Regions from separate parts of the Vibrio sp. Vb0349 genome, predicted to be linked through region 2. Evidence: predicted binding sites of a transcription regulator. Region 2 holds the regulator's gene; each other region holds the start of a gene.
The links. Region 2 encodes PurR, which represses purine synthesis genes. Its sites were predicted from a motif close to TNANGNAAACGTTTNCNTNA; they were not measured.
Positions count from the first base shown of each region.

Region 1: the regulator PurR is predicted to act here: its motif matches at 1,652-1,671, upstream of R7Q47_RS21135 (uracil-xanthine permease family protein).
Region 3: the regulator PurR is predicted to act here: its motif matches at 897-916, upstream of glpX (class II fructose-bisphosphatase).

Region 1 is NZ_JAWOTS010000034.1:14,456-16,735, forward strand. Features, by position in the region: gene envZ (two-component system sensor histidine kinase EnvZ) at 1-24, shown strand, start outside; gene R7Q47_RS21135 (uracil-xanthine permease family protein) at 96-1,484, opposite strand; gene recG (ATP-dependent DNA helicase RecG) at 1,717-2,280, opposite strand, start outside.
Region 2 is NZ_JAWOTS010000015.1:1,456-3,735, reverse strand. Features, by position in the region: gene R7Q47_RS15900 (TfoX/Sxy family DNA transformation protein) at 1-6, opposite strand, end outside; cyclic di-GMP riboswitch class I at 123-212, opposite strand; gene purR (HTH-type transcriptional repressor PurR) at 500-1,504, opposite strand; gene torD (molecular chaperone TorD) at 1,972-2,280, opposite strand, start outside.
Region 3 is NZ_JAWOTS010000040.1:6,777-9,056, reverse strand. Features, by position in the region: gene rraA (ribonuclease E activity regulator RraA) at 1-247, shown strand, start outside; gene zapB (cell division protein ZapB) at 383-625, opposite strand; gene glpX (class II fructose-bisphosphatase) at 974-1,981, shown strand.

The sequences.
Region 1 (2,280 bases), on a different contig from region 2:
CAAATCAGCTTTCCTACCAAGTAAGTCGATGGCCTGCACCCTTTAAACAAAAAGCCCAACCTAAATAGGTTGGGCTTTTCTTATTCTCAATAATCTTAAGACTCTTTCACTTCCTGAGGAAGTTCATCTTCGTCTTCCAGTTTCTCTGGCAGAAGTAAATTTAAAATGATCGCAGTGATGCCACCTGCTGCAACACCAGTTGAGAAAATACTCTTAATAAATTCTGGCATAAATTGCAGGATCTCTGGTTTTTGTGCGATACCAAGTCCCATTGAGAAGGATAAGGCCATGATCAGAATTGCGCGGCGATCGAGCTCAACACGAGAGATAATACGCACACCAGCGGCAGCAATCGTACCAAACATGACAATCGTTGCGCCGCCAAGTACTGGCTCAGGAATCAGCTGAACAAAGCTAGCGACGCCAGGAAACAAGCCAAGAATCACTAACATGCCTGAAATAAAGTAACCCACGTAGCGGCTCGCGACTCCTGTTAGCATGATGATGCCGTTATTCTGGCTAAACGTTGAGTTCGGGAAGCTGTTGAAAACGGCTGCGATTGCAGAGTTTAAGCCGTCTGCTAACACACCGCCCTTAATGCGTTTCATGTACACTGGGCCTTTTACTGGCTCACCAGACACTTCAGATGTTGCGGTAATATCACCGATGGCCTCTAGTGCGGTAATAAAGAAAATCAGTACCAGCGGAATGAACAGAGACCAGTCAAACGATAAGCCATATTGCATTGGTACGGGCAGTGCTACGATCTCGGTTGCGCCTAGCTGAGAAGTATCTACCATCCCCATAAAATACGCCATGATGTAGCCCACTAGCATCGCAATCACGATTGAAGCCACACGGATGTATGGGTTTTTCGAGCGGTTTAAAATCACAATTAATCCAAGTACCGTCCCAGCCAGAGCAAGTTTGTCTAAGCTGCCGAAGGTTCCTTCATTTAATGCTGCGTAGCCACCGCCCATTGATACTAAGCCGACTTGAATCAGTGTGAGACCGATAAGAGTGACGACGATGCCTGAAACAAGCGGAGTGATGATTCGGCGGGCATGCTCCAACACGCGAGATAGAAAAATTTCTGCAAATGATGCGACTAAAATCGTACCAAAAATGGCAGCCATCATGGTGCTGATGTCTGCTCCACCGGCTTTCAGCGATAGGCCTGCACCAATAATAGGACCTAAAAAGTTAAAGCTGGTGCCTTGAACAGAGAGCAAACCAGAGCCAATTGGGCCAACGGTGCGAATTTGAATAAACGAAGACACGCCTGACGCAAACAAAGACATGCTGATGATGGTATTCGTTTGGTCTGCTGGTACACCCAAAGACTGACAGATGATCAGTGACGGAGTGATAACCGCGACGAACATCGCCAATAAGTGCTGAAGTGCGGCAAAAATGGTTTGAGGCAAAGGTGGTCGATCGTTGAGTTGATAGACCAGTTCCGAAGATCGGTTTGAAGTTGTCATTGTTTGTCTCGCTAGTCGCAATATTTCCCTAGTTCTCGCTGAATGGGAGAGCAGGGTGGAGTTGACGTCGTTACCTGTGATTGCTGTTAATCAGAGTCAACTCAGGTTGGTGGAGTGTGATCTAACACACTTAAAAATTTGTGCGCGATTATAGAGAGATTTACTCAAAAAGCAAACGTTTGCTTTGTTTTTGGCGTATTAAAAAACGAGCCATTTGGCTCGCTTTCAATCATTACGCTTTGGAGTAAATATCCCGCTCACCCAACCAGCGATCGATAATCGCTGTTGCGTTAGTCGGGTAATTGTCATGAATATGACGCGCAATACGCTGAACTTCGGGAATCAGGCGTTGATCTCGAACTAAGTCTGCGATTTTGAAATCAGCAAGACCTGTCTGCTTTGTACCCAATAGTTCTCCAGGGCCACGAATTTCTAGGTCTTTCTGCGCAATGACGAAGCCATCGTTACTTTCACGTAGTACTCCGAGACGTTTTTGCGCGGTTTTTGACAGCGGAGAGTGGTACAGCAGCACACAATGGCTAGCAACGGAACCTCGGCCCACGCGACCTCTTAACTGGTGTAATTGTGCCAAACCAAGACGTTCAGGGTTTTCTATGATCATCAAGCTAGAGTTTGGCACATCCACACCAACTTCAATCACTGTCGTTGCGACCAGCAAATGCAGTTTATTGTCTTTGAAATCTTGCATCACCGCTTGTTTCTCTGCCGGCTTCATTCGTCCGTGCACTAGACCAATTTTTATGTCCGGCAGTTTACGTTGAAGCTCTTCTGCGGT
Region 2 (2,280 bases):
ATCCATGTTTTGTTATCTCGGTGTAATTAATATTACGCCACCAAAAGTCAGGTCCGAGAGAGTAGCAAACATGCGTAAAAACAATGTCATTACAGAGTAAAGTCATTGCTTACACACTTGCCATCGGTAACCCCGCTACCTTCCATATCGTAATATGGTTCAGGCCGGAGGCTTTGCGTCCCACTCTTTCGAATGGTTTGCCCTGTGCGTGACACAATGAGCATACTTCTTATATTGAATTAACATCACGGTTTAGCGTTAAAAGTGTGATTTTGGTTCAATAAAAATGATAGATTGAATGCTCTATTTTGCATATGGAAAGGTGCAAATTGGCCTTTGAAAAGGAGTTCTTAATATATATTACATTTATATAAAACAGGGAGTTAACGTTAGTCAATTGTTATTAGAGCGGTGTGAAGTATTAGAGAATGCTTAATTTTCCCAAAAAAATAAGCGCCCCTGTAGAGCGCTTATTTAACACGGTTAAATACAGTAAAATTTAGTTCATTTTTTTCACAGTATTTCGAATTACAAGCTCAGGTTGCATTTCGAAAATTCGTTTTTCGTGTTCTTTATCTTTGATACGCTCAAGTAGAATTTCGAATGCATTTTTACCAACACGACGTTTAGGTTGGTGGATAGTCGTTAGCGGTGGAGAGAAGTATTCTGCAAGCTCGATGTTGTCGTAGCCGATCACTGAAATATCTTCAGGAATTTTGATCCCGTTTTGTTGCAAGCGGCTCATTAGGCCTAGAGCCATTGTGTCGTTAAAACAGAATACCGCCGTCGGGCGCTTGTCCATTGCGGTAATTTTATCTGCAACTAATACGGCCGTATCACATTCAAAGTTACCTTCAAGGATCCAGTCTTCATTTACAGCTAGGTTCGCTTCGCTCATTGCGCGACGGAAACCTGCAATGCGCTCTTGGCAAGCAAGCTTTTCAAAATGACCGCTTAGACAAGCGATATCCGTATGACCATTGTCAATCAGATGTTTGGTCGCAATGTAGCCACCTTCTTCTGAGTTATCCATGATTTTGTCTGCTTGCGAGCTCTCTGGGCCCCAATCCATGACCACTTTAGGAATGTCCGCATGACGGTCAAGCATCTCTTTTAGTTCTTCGGTTAAGTCAGAACACATCACTAGGATGCCATCAACGCGCTTTTCAGCCAGCATACGAATGTAATCGCGTTGTTTTTCGTAAATCCCGCCTGTGTTACATAAAATCAGAGTATAGCCTTGGCGGTAACAGTAGCTCTCAACCCCGTCAATCACTTCTGAGAAGAATAGGTTGGTTGACTGCGTTACTAACATGCCAATAGTACGAGTTGAGTTGCATTTTAGGCTGCGTGCAACGGCACTTGGCGCGTAATTCAGCTCGTCAACGGCTTTCATTACTTTTTCTTGCGTTGCTTCTGCAACGAAACGCGTTTTATTGATAACGTGCGAAACTGTCGTAGTGGAAACGCCGGCTAAGCGAGCAACGTCTTTTATCGTGGCCATAAATGGTGTCCTGTATCGAGCTACTGAAATATGTCGTATTGGATGTACCTGATGCTCTAATGGTTTCACACCTAGCAATCTAAAATTGGCGCTAAGTGTCTCGGCAGCGGTTGATCCAAGTGCGACAAAAGGGTGCGTAGCAGCATCGGTCGATGAATTTTATCTTTTTCTATCTGATGAGAAATTGCCATCAACCTGTTAAGAAAACACAAAAACCGCTATATTTCAGCGGTTTACATATAAATCATATTTAATCGTTTGCGCTCACATTTTAGCCCTATGTGGACTGACTAGCAATGTTTTCAGCAAGAGATTTGTGTATTTGAAGTCACATTTTGACTGCTAAATAACCAAGCGTCTTTGCGCTAAGTTAAGGCAAACGAATATTATACCCAAGTTACTTACAATCGGTCACTTTCAGGCACACAGGAAGCCCGATAGGCAGGCTCCCTAAAAATAGGCGGCAATTATTCACCAAGAAGGTAGGCGCTGTCTAGTTTACAAAATGCAACTAATAGTTTCGCGACACTTGAGTAAAATCCAAATTCATCGAATTTTTTACATTTGTCTGAAAACTGAGGTAACCAAGACATCAATTGTTGCTGGATAAAGTCGTTTTGTTTAACGAAGGCTTCTTCCATGTGTTTTTCTTGTTCAAGCTCGTTTGAGCGGATAATCATGTTCCCGAGAAAGTCGAGCTCAACGGCTAAGTGATCCGCAGGTTCCTTTAGGTTTTCGTCTACTTGAACGCCAAATTCAGCCATCAACTTTTCCAT
Region 3 (2,280 bases), on a different contig from region 2:
GGAAGGCATTGTCGTTTACGGTTGTGTTCGTGAAGTCGATGAACTTGAAGATATGAATTTAGGCATTCAAGCCCTCGCTTCTATTCCTGTTGGAGCGACCAGCCAGGGTATTGGTGAATTGGATGTACCAGTCAACTTTGGCGGCGTCAGCTTCTTACCTGAAGATTATATTTATGCTGATAGCACCGGAATTATCCTGTCGCCTGAACCATTGAATATTGATTTAGAGTTGGATGAAGAAGCATAACGAGTCTTAGGCGCCTAAGTTATAGGGTCTTCTCTTGGCTCTTAGCGCCTAGCCTTGTCTTAACATTTTCTACTTCCCTAAAACACAAACACCCGCTTAACGCGGGTGTTTTTAATTTGGAATGAAGAAGCCGAATTATTCCACTTCGTCCATTTTGCCAAGTAGTGCACGAATGCGCTCTTGCCATTGTGCGTGCTCTTGCTGTGCTTGTTGTGCTTTTTGCTCTAGCTCTTCACGTTGAGAGCGAAGCTCGTTCGCTTCTTCCGCAAGTTTAGCTTTATCTTCTTTCAGCTCTTCGACTTCCATCTGAAGAAGAGTGATTGTGTCAACTGCAGTTTGAATTTTAGATTCTAGTTGTTCTAGTACTTCAAAAGACATCTTGGCCTACCTATGTTATTCCGTTGGGACGATGTGCGAGATTGATGCACACCTAACCTATATAAGGTTCATTCTACTCAGCGTCGCGATGAGAAACACTCACTATATTCGATATTTTGCATCATTCGGTCAAAAAATCAGCGCAATCTCACTAAACGCTGACTTTTCTTGTCGCCGAAGCATTTTTGAGCAAGGATTTTGCGTCTCGCTACGCTGAAAATCGCCCTAAGTATTGATCAAATTCAAGTTAGATAAAGTAAAAGCCTCGCAAAAAGGCAAACGTTTACTCGACCTTGTGATAGAATCGCCGCGCAAATTCTTCTTCCCTCTTGCTTACTTGGAGACATCATGAAACGCGATTTAGCAATGGCATTTTCCCGTGTGACTGAAGGTGCAGCTCTGGCTGGTTACAAATGGCTTGGCCGTGGCGATAAAAACGCAGCCGATGGCGCAGCTGTTGAAGTTATGCGCACGCTACTGAACAAAACAGATATCAGTGGTGAAATTGTCATTGGTGAGGGTGAAATCGATGATGCGCCAATGCTGTACATTGGTGAGCAAGTGGGTATTGGTGGTGATGAAGTAGATATTGCAGTCGACCCGATTGAAGGAACGCGTATGACGGCAATGGGACAATCGAACGCACTAGCCGTACTTGCCGCAGGTGAGAAAGGCAGCTTTCTTAAAGCGCCAGATATGTACATGGAAAAACTGGTTGTTGGCCCTGGTGCAAAAGGCGTAATTGACTTAGAAAAGCCGTTAAAAGAAAACCTAGAGAACGTAGCAAAGGCCCTGAACAAGCCACTTGATACCCTAGTCGTTATTACCCTTGCGAAACCTCGCCACGATGACGTTATTGCAGAAATGCAAGCAATGGGCGTACGTGTTTTTGCGGTGCCTGATGGTGACGTGGCTGCCTCTATTCTAACTTGTATGCCAGACAGTGAAGTGGACATGATGTACTGTATTGGCGGTGCGCCAGAAGGGGTTGTATCAGCAGCGGTAATTCGAGCGCTAGACGGTGACATGCACGGTCGCCTGCTTCCTCGTCACGAAGTAAAAGGCGATACTGAAGAAAACCGCATTTACGGCGCAGATGAACTAAAACGCTGCGATGAAATGGGCGTAAAAGCGAATGTTGTCCTCAAAATGGAAGACATGGCTCGTAGCGACAATGTGGTATTTTCAGCTACAGGCATCACTAAAGGTGACTTGCTGGAAGGTATCTCTCGTCAAGGCAATATTGCAACCACAGAAACGCTGCTCGTACGCGGTCGATGCCGAACTATTCGCCGCATCAAATCGACTCACTACTTAGATCGTAAAGATCCAGAAGTGCGTGATATTATTCTTTAAGCATTTCTCGAGGCTCTCGCTCAGTCTGAGTTTGAGCCTTTCTTTCCGCACTACGGGCAATAGATTCTGAATCACATTCGTTCCTCGTTGTTCAGAATGACGGTGACTTTAATAAGCTCTAAATCAAAAGAACTCGTCATTCTAGCCAACTCCAGCGAGACTAAGAACCTGGTAACAGCAGGCTCCTATTCTTTGCTGGTCACCTTAACCACTGCTCAACCGGACGATAGATTCTGAATCACCTCGTTCCTCGCTGTTCAGAATGACCGCTACCATAGCAAGCTCTAAATCGAAAAAAC